One region of the Dactylosporangium sp. CA-092794 genome, then DNA from elsewhere that is predicted to be linked to it. Evidence: riboswitches for the same ligand, from Rfam matches in the RefSeq annotation. Region 1 holds a riboswitch; each other region holds the start of a gene.
The links. Region 1 has a riboswitch for cyclic di-AMP ahead of ACQPXD_RS55305 (coiled-coil domain-containing protein). Riboswitches for the same ligand answer to the same signal wherever they lie in the genome.

Region 1 (7,193 bases):
ACCACGGTCAACGGCTCCAACGAGTGCTACAACGGCATCCCGACGGTCAAGCGCAAGACGCAGTGGGCCATGGCCAACGGCGGCGGGATCATGTTCTGGGAGATGTCCCAGGACGCCACCGGCGCCAACTCGCTGGTGAACGCGATCTACGAGACGGCCACCGGCGGCGGCACCCCGCCGACCACCCCGCCGTCGGGCCGCACGGGCCGGATCACCGGCCTGGCCGGCAAGTGCGCCGACGTGGCCGCCGCGTCGACCGCCAACGGCACGGCGATCCAGCTCTACACCTGCAACGGCACCACCGCGCAGAACTGGACGGTGGCCGCCGACGGCACGCTGCGCGCCCTGGGCAAGTGCATGGACGTGACCTCCGCCGGCACGGCGAACGGCACGAAGATCCAGCTCTGGGACTGCAACGGCTCCGGTGCGCAGGTCTGGCAGTACAACACCTCGAACAGCACCTTGCGCAACCCCGTGTCGAACAAGTGCCTCGACGTCACCGACAACAGCTCGGCCGACGGCGCGCGCCTGCAGATCTGGGACTGCTTCGCCGGCGCCAACCAGCGCTGGACTCTGCCGTAACCACCGCTCCGCGGTGGGGTGTGGTCGCCGCCTCGATCACGCCCCGCCGCGGCGGGCGGCGGAGGTCATCGGGGCGCCGACCTGGTCGATGAGCTCGGCCAGCACGCGCTCGGCGGCGTCGTGCGAGACCTGGCAGGTGCCGGCCGCGAGGTGGCCGCCCCCGCCGTACCGCAGCATCACCGACCCGATATCGGTGGGCGAGCTGCGGTCCAGGATGGATCTGCCCACCGCGAAGACGGTGTTGAGCTTCTGCTTGCCCCAGATCACGTGGATCGACACCCGGGCCTCGGGGAACAGGGCGTAGACCATGAACCGGTTGCCGGCGAAGATGACCTCCTCCGCGCGCAGGTCGACCACGACCACGTCGCCGTGCATACGGGACACCCGGCGCACCTGGTCGACGAAGAGCTCCTGCTGCTCGCGGAAGAGCTCCGCCCGCTCGGCCACGTCGGGCAGCGCCAGGATCTCCTGCACGTCCTGGTGGTCGATGCACGCGTCGATGAGCTGCATCATCAGCTGGTAGTTGGAGATGCGGAACTGACGGAACCGGCCCAGCCCGGTGCGGCTGTCCATCAGGAAGTTCAGCAGCGTCCAGCCCTTCGGGTGCAGGATGTCGTCGATGTGGTACTGCGCCGAGTCGGCCTGGTCCACCGCCTCCATCAGCTCGTCCGAGACGTGCGGGAAGCGCTCCCCGCCGCCGAAGTGGTCGTAGATCACCCGGGCCGCCGACGGGGCCGCCGGGTCGATCACGTGGTTGGTGGCGGTGCCGCCGGTCCGCAGGGTCTCCGAGTGGTGGTGGTCGAAGACCAGGTGCGCGCCGGGGGCATACGGCAGGTTCGTCAGGATGTCCGTCGGGCCCACGTCGACGGCGCCGTCCTGAACGTCCTTGGGGTGCACGAACGTGATGTCGCCGATGAGGCCCAGGTGGCGCAGCAGCACGGCGCAGACCAGTCCGTCGAAGTCGCTGCGGGTCACGAGACGGTACTTCACGGTGAATCCCCCAAGCGCGCGACGGCCGGTCGACAAGAGCCTTATCGACCGGCCGCCCGACTACGTGAGGATTACAGGATCGACAGGTGAACGTGGTTCGTGTGATCGCTGGACGGGTCGCCGGCCACGCCGCTGTAGTGGTGCCAGCCGGCCGCCGGGGTCCAGATCTGTTTGAACCAGATGACGTACATGACGCCGAGGCGGTCGGCGTTCTTCACGAAGTAGGCCGCGAGCGTGCTGCCGTAGACGAAGTCGTCGCCCGAGGCGACCCCGCCGAAGCCGGACTTGGTCTGCACCGAGAAGTCGCACGCGCGGCCCTTCGGGTGCTCATACGGCCCGCTGGGGCGGAAGCACGACACGAACCGCTTGAAGCCCGCCGCCTGTGCCTGCTGCATGGCGTGCAGCATGCGCGGCGTGATGCAGCCGGTGGTGGTGGGGTCGTTGACGCTGCACGACTCCTTGGGCAGCGAGCCGTTGGCGTTGCGCGGCGTCGGCTCGGCGAGCGGTAGGTTGGCGCTGACGAAGCCCTTACTCGGGCCGCCGGCCAGGGCGAGCGCCTTCTCCGCCTCCTTCTTCTGCTGCTCCATGGTCTGGACCTGTTGCTGCTGCGTGGCGACCTCGTCGTCGAGGGCCTGCTTCTGCGCCGCCTGGTTCTCCTTGAGCAGCTTGAGCTGGTGCAGCAGGTTGTCGTTGTGGTGGGCGATCTCGTTGATGGAGCCGGCCCGCTCGGCGAAGCTGTCCGGGCTGCCGGAGTCCATCAGCGCGGCGAACGTGGACAGGGGACCGGTGCGGTAGGCCGCGACGGCGATCGCGGACACCTGCTCCTGGATGTTCGCCAGCTGGGCCTCGGTCGCCTGCAGCTGCTGGGTGAGCTGCGCCTGGTGCTGCACGGAGGCGTCGAAGCGGGCCTTGGCGTCGGTCCAGGCGCGGGTGGTGTCCTCCAGGACGGAGCCCAGCGTCGGATTGGCGCCGGCGCCCTCGTCCCCGGTGTCGCCGCCCGGCTCGGCGGAGGCGGGCGTGGCGGTCAGCCCCGCGAGCACACAAGCGGCCAGCAGCGCGACGATGACGCGCCGGTAGGGATGTCGCGATGACATCTGGGTCGTTGTTCCTTCCGTCGGCCGCCGACCGAGTTAGCTGACGGGTTCGGGACGGAACGACCCCTACCACCCTCGCGAGGAGGGTAGATTCACCCCAACATTACGGTGGGTCCCCGGCTCGCCACGGTGCGGCGATTAGGCGGCAGCCACGCCCGGCACCGGGGGCGGTGCCCGCATGGACGTGACCGTCCGTCACTGTACCCAGGGCATCGAAATTGCGCACCGCACCGTTTGGGCGGACATTCCCGCAACCTCGCCGGTGGTCGCCGATAGTGACTCACATCACGTCCGAACGGTCGCTGCTGCTGCGCTTCCGTGCGCCGTAACGTCCACGGCCATGAGGCTGGGCGTCGACTTCGGTACCTCGCACACCGTCGCGGTTCTGTCACGGCCCGACGGCCGCAGCGACGCGCTGCTGTTCGACGCCTCCCCGCTGCTGCCCTCGGCCGTCTTCGCGGACCCGGGTGGCGCGCTGCTCACGGGGCGTGACGCCGAGCGCAGCGCCCGGCTCGACCCGGCCGCCTATGAGCCGCACCCGAAGCGCCGCATCGACGACGTCGCGCTCTTCCTCGGCGGCCGCGACGTGCGGGTGGTCGAGCTCGTCGCGGCGGTGCTGCGCCGGGTCGCCGACGAGGCCACGCGCGCCGCCGGCCGCCCGATCGAGGCCACCGTGCTGACCCACCCCACCGGCTGGGGCCCGCAGCGGCGCTCGCTGCTGCTCGACGCGGCCGCACGGGCCGGCCTGCCCGCCGTCGCGCTGGTCGCCGAGCCGGTCGCCGCCGCGATGTACTTCACGACCGTCCTCGGTCACCACGTGCCGGACGGCCACGCCATCGTGGTGTACGACTTCGGCGGCGGCACCTTCGACATCAGCGTGGTCCGCCGCTCGGGCACGGACTGGGAGGTCGTGGCCGCCCAGGGCCTGGACGACGTCGGCGGCGTCGACCTCGACGCGACGATCGTGGACTGGGTCGGCCGGCAGGTCACGGGTGGCGACGCGGAGCTCTGGAAGCGCCTGGAGGCGCCGCAGAGCACCCCCGACCGCCGCCACCGCCGGGCCCTGTGGGAGGACGCCCGCGCGGTGAAGGAGCTGCTCAGCCGGGCCACCGCGGGCGGGATCGCGGTGCCGCTGTTCGACGTCGACCTGCACCTGACCCGCACGGAGTTCGAGATCCTGGCCCGCCCCTGGCTGGACCGCACGGTCACGCTCACCACCGCGACGATGTTCACCAGCGGCGTGAGCGCGGACCGGCTGGCCGGCGTGTTCCTGGTCGGCGGGGCCAGCCGGGTGCCGCTCGTGGCCACGCTGCTGCACCGCGCGCTCGGCGTGGCGCCGGTGGTCCTGGAGCAGCCCGAGCTGGTGGTGGCCCTGGGCAGCCTGCTGGCCGCCCCTACTGCTCCCGTTGTCGTCGCCGACGTTGTTGCCGAAGCGCCCGTCGTTGTCGTCGCGGAAGCGCCCGTTGTCGTCGCGGCAGCGCCCGTTGTTGTCGCGGAAGAGCCCGTTGTCGTAGCGGACGAACCCGTCGTCGTTGTCGCGGAAGCGCCGGTCGCGCCGCGGCGGCGCAGGGTGAACTGGCTGCTCGCCGTGATCGGCGCGATCGTCGTCCTGGGGCTGCTCGGCACCCGGGTCCTCGACCACATCAACTACCCGCCCATCCAGACGGGTTTCTTCGCGCCCTTCACCCCGAAGCCGCTGCTGGTGCTGCTCGCCATGACGCTCACGGTGGCGGCGGCCGGCCGCTCGGCGCTGCCCGCCTACCGCGCGCTGATCCCGGCCCTGATCGCCATCGGCGGCGGGCTGGCCGTCCTGGTCGCCGGGGGGACGGTGACCCTTCCCGGCCCCGCGCTGCGGTTCGCCGACGGCACCCCCTTCCGGCTGGCGGACTCCTACGTCCTCTTTTCGGAGGGCGTGGCGTGGACCTTCGTCGTCTTCGCGGTCGCGCTCGTCGCCGGCGCCGCCGTGCTCCTGGTGCGCCCGCCCCGGCGCGACGCCATCGACCCGCCGGCCGGACGGCCTCGCTGGATCTGGGCGGTGCTGTGGGCGGCGGCCGGCGCCGCGCTCCTGCTCGCCACGGACACGAGGCAGATCTACCGCCAGCACGACTTCATCCACGACCGTATCTATCTGGTGAGCCCGATCAGCGGCGTCGCCTTCTACGGCGGGGCGATGTCGTGGTACGCCGCCTTCACCCTGGGCCTGCTGCTGTCGGTCGGCCCGTGGCTGCTCGCCGGCGCCGCGCTGCGCGGCTGGGTGGCCGGCCGGGCCCGCCTGCGCCTGGCCGCCCGGGCGCTGGCGGTCGCGGCCGGTGCGCTCGCGCTGCTGCTGATGCTCCTCGAGATCCTCCGCCCCGGGACGATCTACACGCTGACCATGCCCTACTGGAGGCTGTTCTCCTCCGACGGTCTGGCCTGGCCCGAGCTGCTGGTGACGCTGGGCGTCGGCCTCGGCATCGCGATCCCGTCCTACCTGCGCTCCCGCCGGGCCGGTTCAAGCCTTCCGTAAATCTTCTTCATAAACCGATGATGTTCACTGCCTTTATCGCCAACTCCTGGTCGGATGTGTTTGTCACAAACGGATCCAAGGGAGTGATCAAGCGTGTCGAGAGTGCACGGGCTGGCGATGATCGCCGTCATGGCCGTGGTGAGCGGCATCGTCGCGGTGTTCAACATCATGCCCGCCTCGGCCGCCTCGTGCGCCGCCGCGTGGCAGGCGACGGCGGTCTACACCAACGGCGCCACGGTGTCCCACGACGGCCACAACTATCAGGCGAAGTGGTGGACGCAGAACGAGGCGCCGCCCGGTAGCAGCGGCGTGTGGCAGGACCAGGGCGCGTGCGGCGGCGGCGGCCAGCAGCCGAACCCGCCGGCGCAGACCGGCACGGCGGGCGGGTGCAGCTTCCCGGCCTGGGCGCAGGGCCAGAACTACGCCGCCGGTGACATCGTGAAGTTCACCGACGGGCAGTTCTACATCGCCGAGCACGACAATCCGGGGTACAGCCCGGTCATCTCGACCTGGTACTGGGACCCGTACTCCTGCTCGGGCTCCGGCGGCGGCTCCGGCTCCGGCGGCGGCTCCACGGCCCCGCCTTCGTCCGGTGGGTCCTTCGTCGTCAGCGAAGCGCAGTTCAACCAGATGTTCCCGAGCCGGAACTCCTTCTACACGTACTCGGGCCTGGTCGCCGCGCTCTCCGCCTACCCCGCCTTCGCCGGTACCGGCTCCGACGAGCAGCGCAAGCAGGAGGCCGCCGCCTTCCTGGCCAACGTCAACCACGAGACCGGCGGCCTGGTCTACGTCGTCGAGCAGAACACGGCCAACTACCCGGCGTACTGCGATGCGAGCCAGTCCTACGGCTGCCCGGCCGGCCAGGCCGCCTACTACGGCCGCGGCCCGATCCAGCTGAGCTGGAACTTCAACTACAAGGCCGCGGGTGACGCGCTGGGCATCGACCTGCTGCACAACCCGAACCTGGTGCAGACCGATCCGGCCGTCGCCTGGAAGACCGCGCTGTGGTACTGGAACACCCAGAGCGGCCCCGGCACAATGACCCCGCACAACGCGATGGTCAACGGCGCCGGCTTCGGCGAGACGATCCGCAGCATCAACGGCAGCCTGGAGTGCGGCGGCCGCAACCCGGCCCAGGTCCAGAGCCGCGTGTCGGCCTACCAGCGGTTCGTGTCGATCCTCGGCGTGGGCGTCGGCGGCGGCTCGCTCAGCTGCTAGCTCTCCACGCGCGTCGCGCCGGCGGCGACCCCGGCCCGGGGGTTGCCGCCGGCGCCTATGCGAAATGGCACTGAATAAAAGCCGGGGTGGGGGTCCCATGAATGCGCGGCCGTTGCGTACATTGTGTTGTCCGACGGCTCATAGTCAACGCAATCATGGGGGTTGATGTGAAAATGCCGCTGCGTGACGGCGCCGATTCTCGGCGTGGTCGCCATGTCCGGCCCGGCCGGCTGAAACAGACGCCGTCTCGCAGGTTGGTCCGTATTGTCGCGATCGTCAGTGGTTTGTGCGCGGTCGCCGCGATCGGCACGGCGTCGGCCCAGTCGCCCGACGACACCGGCGGGCACGCCCAGGCCGGCTCGCGCTCGTCCGGCCTCCGCGCGAGCGCCGTCGCCCCGGGCGTGCCCGGCGCGCCGGCCGGGTATTCGGTGCTCGGCGTCGATGTGTCCAGCCACGACCATTCGCAATTCCCGATCGACTGGCCCGGCGTCGCCGCGAGCGGCGTCAAGTTCGCCTACGTGAAGGCGAGCGAGGGGCAGTTCTACACGAATCCGTACTTCCACGACGACAACGTCGCGGCAAAGGCCGCGGGCCTGCTGACCGGTGCCTATGCGTTCGGCCGGCCGGATCTGCGCGACCCGGTGGGGGAGGCCAACTTCTTCATCGACCACGCGGAGTGGCGCAACGACGCGCAGACACTCGTCCCGTTCCTCGATCTGGAATGGCCGTATTCGTCGCTGAAACTCCCCGACTGCTACGGCCTGACCCCGGCCGAGATGGTCGCCTGGATCCACGCCTACGCC
Region 2 (7,193 bases), 5.6 Mb from region 1:
CACGGCGGCGACGCCGGGGAGGTGGGCGAGGGACTGCTGCAGCCGGGCGAGCTCGGCGGTGCGGCCGGCCACGCCGTCGCCCTCGACGAGCACCTCGGTCGGCGCGAGGATCCCGCGGGCGAACCCGGTCTCGGCCGCGTTCGCCGCCGCGCGGGTCGGGTTGTCCGCCGGCAGCGCCTCGACGAACGACACGCCCAGCTTGAGGTGGCGGGCCGGCAGCGCGGCCAGCACCAGCCCGGCCACGCACAGCACCAGCATCGGGGCGGCGAACCAGCGCCGGGTGAGCAGCCGCGCCCACAGCCGGCTGCCCACCGGCACGGCGTCGTCGGCGGCGGTCCTGGTGCGCCGCAGCGGCGACCAGAACACCGCCGGGCCGAGGATGCCCAGCAGGGCCGGGACGAGCGTGACGACCACGATGACGCCGATGAGGATGGCGAGGGCCATGCCCGGGCCGAACGCGCGGAACGCGGGCGAGCCGGCGACGACGAGCGCGCCCGTGCCCGCGGCGGCGGTGAGCCCGGCGGTGGCGATGATCGGCGTGAACCGCGCGGTCGCCTGGCGGGCGGCGCGGACCCGCGGCTCCCCGGCGGCGAGCCGGCGGCGCACGCCGGAGAGGTAGAACACGACGTAGTCGGTGACGACGCCGAGCAGCAGCGCGACGAGCAGTGGTTGTGTCTCCTGGGGTACCGGCACGCCGAGCCGCTGCGCGAGCGCCCCGCCGACGTGCAGCGTGAGCACCGAGGCGACCCCGGCGACGCCGAGCGCGACCAGCGGCGCGACGAGCGAGCGGAACGCCACGGCGACGATGAGGAACACCGCGATGACGGTGATCAGCTCCAGCCGCGGCACCGCGGAGAGCACGATCCGGGTCTGCTCGACCCGGGCCGGCACCGAGCCGGTGATGCCCACGACCGCGTCGCCGGGGCCGTAGTGGGCGGCGACGAACCGGTGCGCGGCGGCGACCTGGTCGGCGAAGGTCACGTCGGGGTCGGTGAACAGCAGCGTGACGATCGTGGTGCCGTCCTCGGCCGAGCCGGGGAACAGCCCGAGGGTGTTCATCACCGGTACCGCCGCCCGGATCGGCGCCGCGTCGGTGTAGGTCCCGTCGCTGACCGCCTGCGCGCGCTGGACCGCCTCGGCCTGGACGTCCTGGGGCAGCCCGCCCGGGTTGCGCTGGACCACGGCGACCCGGCTGAGCAGCGGGAAGCCGAACCGCTGGAACGAGCGCAGCTCGCTGCGCACCGCCGGGTTGTCCGCCGACACCAGCTGCTCGAGGTCGCTGCCGCCCTGGCCGACCGTGGGCAGGTAGACCACCGACGCGGCCGCCGCGGCGAGCCAGCCGGCCACCACGAGCCAGCGCAGCCACACCACGATGCCGGCGTACCACCGCGGTAGCAGGCTCGGCCGCCACCGCGTGCGGGGCTCCACGTCGTCGCTCACGGTCCCAGGCCCTCCCGCCGTCCCCGGTTGTCTTGTTCGGCGGTGGTACCCCGCTGCCGGGCCCCGAAAACGAGGGCGCTCGATCGGGAGCCGGCGGGCGTACGCACTGTTCACGCCGCGGTCAGGTGCCGATCACTGATCATCGCCCGGGCGTTCGCGCCGGGATCGGCAGACTGGGCGCCGGTCGGGCGGCATCGGCACGACTGGAGCCTCACCGGGGCGCCCGCGGACGACGGCGCCGGCCCGGGCCGCGACGCGGCCGTCCGGATCGCCGCCGTGATCGGCGCCCTCCTGCTCGCCGCGGCCGCCGCCGTCCTGGTCACGCGCCGGCTGCGCCGCCGGACGGTCAGCTGACGCCGTCCTCCGCGCAGTGCAGGACGGCGGCGCCGGAGAAGCGGTCGGCGGCGAGGTCCGCCAGGGCCCGGTCGGCCTCGGCCAGCGGGTAGGCGGTGGTGGTCACCCGGAGCCGGTGGCGGGCCGCGATGTCGAGGAACTCGCGGCCGTCGTCGCGGGTGTTCGCGGTGACGCTGACCAGGCGGCGCTCCTGGAAGAGGTGCTCGGCGTAGTTCAGCGGCGGGATGCCGGTCAGGTGGATGCCGGCGATCGCCAGGGTGCCGCCCCGGTCCAGGGCGGCCAGGGCCGGCGGGACCAGGGTGCCGACCGGGGCGAACAGGATCGCGGCGTCGAGCGGCTCCGGCGGCTCGGTCGCCGACGCCGACGCGGCGCCCAGCGACAGCGCCAGCTCGCGGGCCGCCTCGCCGCGGGTGACGACGTGCACGGTGGCGCCCTCGGCGATCGCGACCTGCGCCGCCAGGTGCGCCGAGGCGCCGAAGCCGTAGATGCCCAGCCGGCCGCCGTGCGGCAGCTCGGACCGGCGCAGCGCGCGGAAGCCGATGATGCCGGCGCACAGCAGCGGCGCGACCTCGTCGTCGGAATATGCGTCGGGCAGGCGGTAGACGTAGTCGGCCGGCGCGGCGCAGTACTGCGCGTAGCCGCCGTCGGCGTCCCAGCCGGTGTAGCGGGAGTACGGGCACAGGTTCTCGGCGCCGCGCAGGCAGTACTTGCACTGGCCGCACGTCCACCGCAGCCAGGCCACCCCGACCCGGGTGCCGACCGGCGGCCCGGACACGGCCTCCCCGAGCCGCTCGACCGTGCCGACCACCTCGTGCCCGGGCACCGTGCCGGGGTGGCGCGGCGCCAGGTCGCCCTCGGCCAGGTGCAGATCGGTCCGGCAGACCGCGCACGTGCGGATCCGGATGAGCACCTCGTCGGCGGCCGGCTCCGGCACGGGCAGCGACACCTTGCGCAGCGGGTGCGTCGCGACGGGCCCGGGCCGCTCGACGCGCCACGCGGTCATCGTCTCCATCGCCCCATTCTGTCCGCCAACCGCGCGAACGGCCCGCGCCCTCCGCGGATTCCACCCGGTCAGACGGACAGCAGGCGGTCGAGGAGCTGGTGGTACTGCAGCACGGTGGAGCGCATGCCCTCGGTGCTGTCCGAGGCGCGGGCGTTGCTGCGCTCGAGCTCCTCCTCGCGGTTGCGGACGCTGGTGGTGAGCTCCTGCACGGCCTCGTCCAGCAGCTGCCGGGCCTCGGTGAGGCTGCCCGACGGGTTCTCGACGAAGTGGGTCTGCACGTCGTGCCAGCGGTGCCGGAACTCGTCGGCCCGCTCGGCGTCCCAGATCCCCTCCTGGCCGGTCGCCGTGGCGTCCTCCGGTGAACCGGGCTGCGGCTGCGCGGGACCGGGCCGAGGCTGTGCGGGACCCGGCGGGGGCTTCGGTGTTGGACCTGGACGGGGCTGTGCGGGACCCGGCTGGGGCTGGCCGGGGCCGGGCCGCGGGGGTCCGGGCATCGGGCGGGCCCCGGCGCCGCCGGTCGGCGCCGGGCCGGGGCCCGAGGGCCGCTGGCCGCTCCGCCTCGGGTCGGAGGAGCTGTTGTCGCGCATGGCGATCCCACCTTCCGTGAAGAGGCCCGGGGTCAGCCGTGGCCGGCGGCGGTGCGGCCGCCCGGGCGGTCGCCGAGCAGGTCGGCGAAGAGGACCCGGTAGTGCATCAGCGCCTGGCGGAGCTGCTCCGTCGAGGCCTGGCCGCGCTCGTTCACCTTGTTGATCTCGTGGGCGTCGCGGTAGTGGCCGAGGGTCTCGGAGTGTTCGACGCTGAGGTCCTGCACCCGGGTGTCGAAGTCGTCGACGGGGTACCCGCGCTCGGCCATCACCTGGGTCACCAGGGCGTCCGCCTCCCGGGTCGCGGCCTCGGGCTCCTCGACGAAGTGCGCCTGCGTGCGCTCCCACTGGTCGGCGTAGCGCTGCCGCTGCCGCGGTTCGAGGTCGCGCAGCGACAGCTCGGCGTGCCGGCGCTCGCGCTGCTGCAGGTCGCGCTCGGCGGCCCGGCGGCTGGGCCGCTCGGAGACCGCCCGGTCGTACTCGGGGCCGAACCGGCGCCGCAGGGCCTTCGAGCGGCGGTACCGGCCGATGGACGTCGCGACGAGGGCGATGACGATCAGCACGACCACGACCACGATGATGGCCAACAAGGGTGTACCCGACATGACCAATCCCTTCGAAGCGATCAAACCAACGCTAGTCCGCGGTCGCGGCGGGCCACCTCACCCGCGGGTGCGGGGGCGGTGTTTCCGTGGTGCGGTGACCGGGTAGGCGACCAGCCATGGTGGACATCGATCGCACCGCGCGGGAGTACGCCCGCGAAGCCCCCGACGAGCGGCCCCTGCGCGGCTACGCGACCGTGCTCGGCGTGTTCGCGGCGGCGGCCGGCGCGGTGGCGGGCGCGGCCCGGCTGTCCGGGCGCGAGCTGCCGGTGCGGCCCTCGGCCGGGGACGTGGCGCTGCTGGCCGTGTCGACCCACAAGCTCTCCCGGCTGATCACCAAGGACGCGGTGACCAGCCCGCTGCGGGCGCCGTTCACCCGCTTCGAGGAGCCGGCCGGCGAGGCCGAGCTCAACGAGAGCCCGCGCGGCCACGGCGCCCGGCACGCGCTCGGGGAGCTGCTCACCTGCCCCTTCTGCACCGGGGTGTGGGTCGCGGGCGGCCTCGCGGCGGGGCTGGTGTTCGCGCCGCGGCTGACCCGCTTCGGCATGGGCGTGGCCACGGCCGTGGCCGGGTCGGACTTCCTGCACCTGGCGTACGACGCGGCGAAAAGGGCGGCCGCGGGGGACTGAGCCCGGGCGGCCGCCGGTGGACTGCCGGGCGGCATCAGCCGACGCCGGCGTGGTGGCGCGTCGTGATCCGGCCGAGCAGCTCGTGGGCGCGCTGCGCCCGCTCGGCATCCTCGCGGCACACCTGGTCGATGAATGCCCGCACGTCATCGTGCTCATGGGCGTCGTCGGCGTACTTCGTGTAGAGATACGCGCCCTTCATCGCGTGGTACTGGATGCTCACCAGGTCGTAGACGATGTCGTCGGCCGTCGAGTGCGTCTCGCCCATCGAGGAACTCCTTTCCATTCCGAAAGCCTCCCGGATTCGACTACCCGGCCGGCGCGCGGCTAAAGAAATCGGCGAAATCCAAGGGCTTGGCAGAATCGGTACCGACCAGTAATGTCAGGCCGTCTGAGCTGGTCGTTTGCCGTAAATGGACGGCGCCGGCACAGAACCGCCGAGTCGCATTGCGCGAGCCGGGGACCCAGGTAGTTCCGGGGTGAATCCATCGGCCTCATGGCCGTGGTAGGGCGAGCTTCCCGCCCGAATCCGTCAGCTAACCCGGTAGGCGGTCGCGGAAGGAGTTTTGCAAGGTGTACAACGCCCAGAACGACCCGCCGCCCATAGCGCGGCGCCTGGCGGCACATTTCGGCATGGCCGGCCGCACCGGGGACTGACGCCCCGGTTTCGAAGGGCCAGGTATCGGCCCTCGACATTTCTTATTGTTGCGCGAATAGCGTCCAGCGACGCCGTGCTCTCTACGGCGCCGGCGGATGACGCTGCGCGCGCGATCGACCATGCCCGAATCGGCTCAGCTTCAGGAGTACCCCTCAATGCACCGACGAATCATCGGCGCGCTGCTCGGCGCCGGCGCGCTCGCCGCCGTCTCCGTGACGACGGCCACCCTGCTCGGCCAGACCACGGCGCCGGCCGGCGCCCACGACACCGGCACCGCCGCACTGCGTGCCGAAGCGACGCACCCGCCGACGGCGACCGCCTCGGCGCCCGCGCCCGACCCGCTGGACCTCGCGCCCGCGGAGCAGGCCGTGTCCTACGACTTCCAGTATCAGCCGAACTTCTACTACTGCGGGCCCGCGTCCACGCGCATCGCCCTGACCTCGAACGGTATCTCGATGTCGCAGGACGAGGTGGCGCGGCGGCTCGGCACCACCGTCAACGGCACGAACTCGGCCGACAACGCGACCCACGTGCTCAACGCGGCGCTGGGCAAGGACGAGTACCAGACCCACTGGATCCCGGGCCAGCGCGCCGACGGCGAGCAGGCCGAGCGGCTGCAGCGCGACGTCGTGGCGGCGGTGACCTCCGGGCGCGCGGTCGTGGCCAACATCGTCGGCGGCGCCACCGACGTGGGCGGCACCTACCACGAGTTCGGGGGCGGGCACTTCGTGACGATCGTCGCCTACCGCGACCACGGCCGGCAGGTGCAGATCGCCGACCCGTCGGGCATGTTCGGCCCGCGGACCTACTGGATGGCCACCTACCCCATGGCGAACTGGGTGGCGTCGCGCGGCTACTCGGCCTGAGCGCGGCTGCGCCGGGGGCCGGCCTCGTCCGGGGCCGGCCCCCGGCGGTGCAGCACCCGGTGCAGCACCAGCCAGACCACGACGGCGACGACCGCGCCGGCCACGGCATACCACTGGTAGCGGCCGGCCGCCGCCTCGATCGCCGGGATGTGGTCGCCGACCAGGTAGCCGCCGGTCGTCCAGGCGCCGACCCACAGGGCGGCGCCGATCGCGTTGAACGTCACGAACCGCGGCCACGGCATGCCGGTGGCGCCGGCCACGACGCCGTTGAGCTGGCGCAGGCCCTCGACGAACCGGGCCACGGCCACCATGATCGGCCCACGGCGGGTCATGAAGCGCTCCATCCGGGCCAGGCGCTCCTCGGTCAGCCGGACGTACCGGCCGTAGCGCAGGATCAGCCGGCGTCCGCCGGTGCGCCCGATCCAGTAGCCGATGCTGTCGCCGGTCACCGCCGCCGCGAACGCGACCGCGCCGACCGCGAACACGTTGAGCCGGCCGTGCCCGGCGAACCCCGAGGCGATGATGATCGCCGTCTCGCCGGGCGCCGGCACCCCGAACCCCTCGATCAGCACCAGCACCGCCAGGCCCAGATAGCCGTAGTGGCCGACCAAGGCCGTGAACCCACCCACCTGCCGCCCCCTCGCTCTCCCCACCGCAACCATAAGCCGCCGGGCCCGGGCGCGCCGGGCCCGGCGGCCGTCAGCGGACGGGCTCGATCGGGATGCGGGTCCAGCTCAGCCCGTCGGTGGAGCGGTAGGCGGCCCGGTCGTCGAAGGCCAGGTACACGCCCGGCACCGCGGTCTGGACCGGTGGCCGCTGGCCGGACAGGGTGATGTGCTCGCCGAGCCCGCTCGGGCGCGCCTCCCGGTAGGTGGCGCCGCGGTCGCCGCTGACGAACCAGCGCTGCCGGTCGTCGGAGCGCAGCAGGACGACGTGGCTGCCGTCGGCGGCGAGGTACGCGTCGCCGTCCATGTAGTAGCCGGTGCCCGAGGGCAGCGTGTGGCCCGGGTCCACCGCCTGCCAGGTGGCACCGCCGTCGGTCGTGCGCAGCACCGCCGCG
Region 3 (4,944 bases), 340 kb from region 1:
GCGGTCGATGGTTCGCGGCATCATGTCCGGTTATGCACCGACGACGACGGTTATGGCTGTGTGCCGTGATCGTGCTGGTTGTCGGGCTGGCCGGCTGGGCGGGGCAGCGATCGGCGTTCTTCGCCGGGCGGGGCCTCGGGGAGCCGGCGACCGGCGTTACGTCGGCGGTGCCCTTCGCGTCCGGCACGGCGCCGGGGATTCCCTCGGGTGGCCCTACGGCCTCGTCGCGGCCGCCGGGTCGGGGTGGGACGGCGGCGGTCCGGTATACCTTCGACGGCGGGCTCGGCGAACCGGTCCGGGACGCCGACGGGCGGCTGGAGCTGCGGGCGCGGCGGGCCGAGGGCGGTGAGCTGGCCGCGGTGGCGCACGACGGCGGACTCGCGGTGCGGTTTCCGGCCCGGTGTGAGCATTACGGTGCGGACAGTTGCGCTCGTGCGATCCTGCAGAGCGGTCCGGCCGGCTTTCTCAATCCCGGCCGCGGATCGTTCGGCTATGGCGCGAGTGTCCTTGTCAAGGCCGATGAGACTTCCAAGGGCGCCAATGTGGTGCAAAAAGGGTTCTCGGTCGGTGACAGTCAGTTCAAGCTGCAGATCGACGGGGTGGCGGGAAGGCCGAGCTGCGTGATTGTCGGCGCCCGTTCGGATGCCATTTTCGTAGCGTTGGCATCGCGGTCCGTCGCTGACGGGCGGTGGCACCGGATCGCGTGTTCGCGCGGTAACACACTGCTCACGGTCGCTGTGGACGGGGCCGAGGAGGGACGCACCGCAATTCCTTCGTCACTGTCCATAGTGAACGAGGATCCGCTGTGTATTGGCGGCAAGGGAACGAGCGCGAACAACGACCAGTTCGTCGGTGTAATCGATGATGTGTACGTCACTCGATACGCGTGACCTTTCCGGACGAATCGGACAAGAATCGCGCACTGACTTGAACCTGGGAACGGCTCACCCTTAACGTGAATCCCCGTCGGCCGGATGTCCGCACCCAGCACGGGCGCACCGGTCGGCGCCGCCGAGTCGATATCGGAGCCGGGGACCCACGCGCACCATCGGGGTGAATCCGCATTTGCGGTAGGGCGACCTTCCCGCCCGAACCCGTCAGCTAACCCGGTAGGCGGCCACGGAAGAAGGAGTAACTCCTCGGTGGAGACCCATCTGAGGTGGACGAGGTGGCCCAGCCGTCCGGTCAGGCTTCTTGTCGCGATCCTCGGCGGCCTGTCCCTCGCCGTCGGGATCACGGGGCTCGCGCACGCGGATCCGACCCCGGCCGAGATCGAGAAGCAGATCGACGACAAGTGGAACGAGATCGAGCCGATCATTGAGCAGCACAACCTGCTCAAGAGCCAGCTCGCCAGCAACCAGACCAAGCAGAAGCAGCTCGAGGCGCAGATCGCGCCCCTGCGCCAGCAGGTCGACGCCGCCTTCGACAAGGTGAGCGCGTTCGCGGTGCTGCAGTACAAGACCGGCCGCGTGTCCAAGCTCGACGCGATGCTCACCACGGGTTCGCCGGACACGTTCATCGACCAGATGACGATGCTCAACATGCTGGCGAAGGACGAGCAGGCGCGGATCCAGGACGTGCTGACGGCCAAGCAGCAGTATGACGCCCAGAAGGGCCCGATCGACCAGCTCGTCGCGCAGCAGGCCGAGCAGGAGGCCGCGCTCGCGAAGCAGGAACAGCAGATCAACGGCGAGATCAAGGCGCTCAACGACATGCGCGTCAAGGCGTATGGCTCGAGCGGCAGCACCGGCAACCTGCGCCCCGTGGCCTGCCCCGTCGAGTACTTCGGCGGCCCGGGCGCGAAGGCGGCCCAGGTGGCGTGCGCGCAGATCGGCAAGCCGTATGTGTTCGGCACCGAGGGCCCGAAGACCTTCGACTGCTCCGGGCTCACGCTGTATTCCTGGAAGCAGGCCGGCTACACGCTGCGGCACTACACGCAGTGGCAGTACTCGGACACCAAGCGCGTATCGCGAGCCGACCTCAAACCCGGCGACCTGGTGTTCTTCTACGGCGACCGACATCACGTCGGGCTGTATGTCGGCGGCGGCTGGATGGTCCACGCACCCAACGCCAGCGAACCGGTACAGATGAAAAAGATCGATTCAGAACCGATCAACGGGTACGGCAGAGTCGCATAGATTGCAGGGGGCGGGCCTACCGGGCCCGCCCTTTCAGCGTGTCGGCCACGTTCGCCAGTTCTGCCACGAGCGGCTCGGCGTGGGCCCGCGCTGCCCTTGGTAGCGCGAGCCGTAGACCGCCGAGCCATACGGGTGCTCGGACGGCGACGACAGCCGGAAGATGCACAGCTGCCCGATCTTCATGCCCGGCCACAGCCGGATCGGCAGGTTCGCCACGTTGGACAGCTCCAGCGTCACGTGCCCGGAGAACCCGGGGTCGATGAACCCAGCCGTCGAGTGCGTCAGCAGGCCGAGCCGCCCGAGACTGGACTTCCCCTCCAGCCGCCCGGCCAGCTGATCCCCGAGCGTGATCACCTCGAGCGTGGACGCGAGCACGAATTCCCCGGGGTGCAGCACGAACGGCTCCCCGTCGTCGACCTCGACCATCGACGTGAGCTCGTCCTGCTGGATCGCCGGATCAATGTGGGTATACAGGTGGTTGTTGAACACCCGGAACCACCGGTCGAGCCGCACGTCGATGCTGGACGGCTGCACCAGCGCCTGGTCGAACGGCTCGAGGCGCAACTGCCCGCCTTCGAGCTCCTTGCTGAGGTCACGGTCCGAAAGCAGCACCCTACGAGGTTACGTTGCGACCCTGGTTGGTGAAATTCGCCTCTATCGTACACATGTACGAGTAGATTTGACCCATGGCATCGTGGGCCCACTTCGCCGCGGCCGAGCCCTCCCTCGCCGCGGCCATCCGCACGCTGATCTGCCAGTACGGCCCGGGCCTGGGCTACCTGGCCACCGTCCGCCCGGACGGCGCTCCGCGCCTCCACCCGGTCTCCCCGGTCATCACCGACGCCGGCCTGTTCTGCTTCGTGCTGCCCTCCCCGAAGCGCCACGACCTGGACCGCGACGGCCGATACGCACTGCACAGCTTCCCGTCGACCGACTCGGACGACGAGGCCTACCTGTCCGGCCGCGCCGTGCCGGTCACCGACGCCCCGCTGACCGCCCACCTGGCCACCACGATGCGCGCCGCCCCGGGCATCGACTGGAGGCTCTACGAGCTGACCGTCGACCTCGCCTTGCTGGTCCACCACGACACACCAACCACCGCCACCCACACGGTCTGGAAGGCCACCCAACCCCACGTGCCACGCCGAAGGCAAAATGGCCCGTGCACGACGCCCGCGGATTCGGTACAGTAGGCGTCGCCTCGCGGGTGTAGTTCAATGGCAGAACATCAGCTTCCCAAGCTGACAGTGAGGGTTCGATTCCCTTCACCCGCTCGATCCTGGGATCCCCTTGTTCGCCGAGAGCGCGAACCTGGGGATCTCGCCATTTTTCCTGGGGCCGAGCCCCAGACCCCACGGTGGGTGGGCGCTCTCCGCCGGGGTGGGCCGGCCTCCGGGGTGGGTTGCTCTCTGGGGTTCGGTCATTGTTCGCAGTTGCCGTGCCGTTGGCGGTCCAGGTTGGTCCACTGTCGGCTGCGCTGCTGATGGTGGGGGCGCCTGGGGGCCATTGCGGCAGGTTTCGTGAGATCACTCCAGGCCGCTCGGGACGGCTCCGCATCGCCAACGCCTTGAACCGGTCGGCGATGACCTTGTCCAGGGTCTCGGCGTCGAGGAGTGCCCCATGCTGGCCGGGCTGCGACAGGATCGCAGGTCGACGCGCGCGATGAGGGCATCGCGGTTCAGCGGGTCGTCGAGATTGGCGGCCGCCGGGCGGGGCTGGAACTCTACCGCGGGGCTGATCACGTCCGCTGGTGTGGTGTATGAGGCTAGCGCCTGATCGTGCTTGGTTGATGTCGGCCGCCGGCGGCCGACGCAGACTGGGTGCCGGTGGCTGCCGGCGGGGGCACGAGCGGTCATCAGCGCCGCCGAGCCGGACGTATGTCTCCGTGATCATGATGCCCGTACTGACCGCACACCGGGTTGCCATGATCCCGGAGACTTTCGGTACACAGGGGTACATCACCACTCCGCGATCATGAAAAACCGTTGGTGTCGATGCAGGGTTGCGCATGATCACGGAGACTTCCGGCCGCTGCGGCGTGCCTCGCGGGCCGCGGCGCCCGACGGGTGGGACGTGATTGCCGATCGCGGCCGCCCCGGGGCGTTGGGGCGCGCAGGCCGGGCACCGCTCGGTCGCCGGCGGGCACGGCGGCCAGCAGCGCCGGTTCCCGGGTGGCGCCGGGCGGTGCCGGGGGAGTGAAGGAGCCGGGAGAAGCGCGGCGCCCCCAGCCACGCTCAAGGCCGCCGACTCCTACATCCAACCGTCGTCTCCAGACTGGCTACGATCCGCGCTGTGCGGCTCCCGGAAGTCATCCCGATCAAGTACATGCCTGACTATCGCACCGACCGCATCGGACGGCATGAAGGCGGACAGTTCTTCGCTGACGTCACTGGCGCGTACCAAGAAGGCGTCACCCTGGGGCGTGATTGGCGTCACCAACAGCGGATCTATGCGGTTCTCCATCGCTTCGACGACAGTGGGCATCACATGGGCTCGGACATATGGTTCGCCGGCGTCAGGGCCGACAGCCCTGCAGTCGTCGAACGAGCCGAACAGGTGCTGTCGGGCTGGCTGTCGAACCTTGGGGCAGTCACCTACTGCAACATCGCCATCCGGCCCTTCCGGGCGGACTTCGACGGCGTCGTCTTTGGGCTCGCTGACGAGACCACCGACGATCCGGACGAGGGCCACGGCGGCCCATGGGCCGAGCTCTACCCTCAACGGCTTGGGTTCCACGAGCCCTGGGACGGCAAGTACGACACCTAAGCGTCCGCCGACCTGACTATTTCAACAGGCTTCCCAATGG

Region 2: another riboswitch for cyclic di-AMP. It lies ahead of ACQPXD_RS30475 (C39 family peptidase); the one in region 1 lies ahead of ACQPXD_RS55305 (coiled-coil domain-containing protein).
Region 3: another riboswitch for cyclic di-AMP. It lies ahead of ACQPXD_RS00390 (NlpC/P60 family protein); the one in region 1 lies ahead of ACQPXD_RS55305 (coiled-coil domain-containing protein).

What each region holds. Positions count from the first base shown of each region.
Region 1 covers NZ_CP192044.1:12,755,058-12,762,250, reverse strand. The annotation lists gene ACQPXD_RS55315 (glycosyl hydrolase family 18 protein) at 1-582, shown strand, start outside; gene ACQPXD_RS55310 (exopolyphosphatase) at 619-1,572, opposite strand; gene ACQPXD_RS55305 (coiled-coil domain-containing protein) at 1,644-2,666, opposite strand; cyclic di-AMP (ydaO/yuaA leader) riboswitch at 2,676-2,821, opposite strand; gene ACQPXD_RS55300 (Hsp70 family protein) at 3,007-5,172, shown strand; gene ACQPXD_RS55295 (glycoside hydrolase family 19 protein) at 5,266-6,390, shown strand; gene ACQPXD_RS55290 (GH25 family lysozyme) at 6,675-7,193, shown strand, end outside.
Region 2 covers NZ_CP192044.1:7,145,219-7,152,411, reverse strand. The annotation lists gene ACQPXD_RS30510 (MMPL family transporter) at 1-1,440, opposite strand, end outside; gene ACQPXD_RS30505 (hypothetical protein) at 1,483-1,794, shown strand; gene ACQPXD_RS30500 (zinc-dependent alcohol dehydrogenase family protein) at 1,787-2,806, opposite strand; gene ACQPXD_RS30495 (hypothetical protein) at 2,866-3,384, opposite strand; gene ACQPXD_RS30490 (hypothetical protein) at 3,417-3,986, opposite strand; gene ACQPXD_RS30485 (DUF1360 domain-containing protein) at 4,103-4,612, shown strand; gene ACQPXD_RS30480 (hypothetical protein) at 4,647-4,877, opposite strand; cyclic di-AMP (ydaO/yuaA leader) riboswitch at 5,035-5,175, shown strand; gene ACQPXD_RS30475 (C39 family peptidase) at 5,423-6,133, shown strand; gene ACQPXD_RS30470 (DedA family protein) at 6,121-6,762, opposite strand; gene ACQPXD_RS30465 (hypothetical protein) at 6,833-7,193, opposite strand, start outside.
Region 3 covers NZ_CP192044.1:88,122-93,065, forward strand. The annotation lists gene ACQPXD_RS00385 (LamG-like jellyroll fold domain-containing protein) at 66-890, shown strand; cyclic di-AMP (ydaO/yuaA leader) riboswitch at 1,000-1,131, shown strand; gene ACQPXD_RS00390 (NlpC/P60 family protein) at 1,143-2,138, shown strand; gene dcd (dCTP deaminase) at 2,172-2,750, opposite strand; gene ACQPXD_RS00400 (pyridoxamine 5'-phosphate oxidase family protein) at 2,825-3,331, shown strand; tRNA gene ACQPXD_RS00405 (tRNA-Gly) at 3,342-3,412, shown strand; gene ACQPXD_RS00410 (hypothetical protein) at 4,431-4,904, shown strand.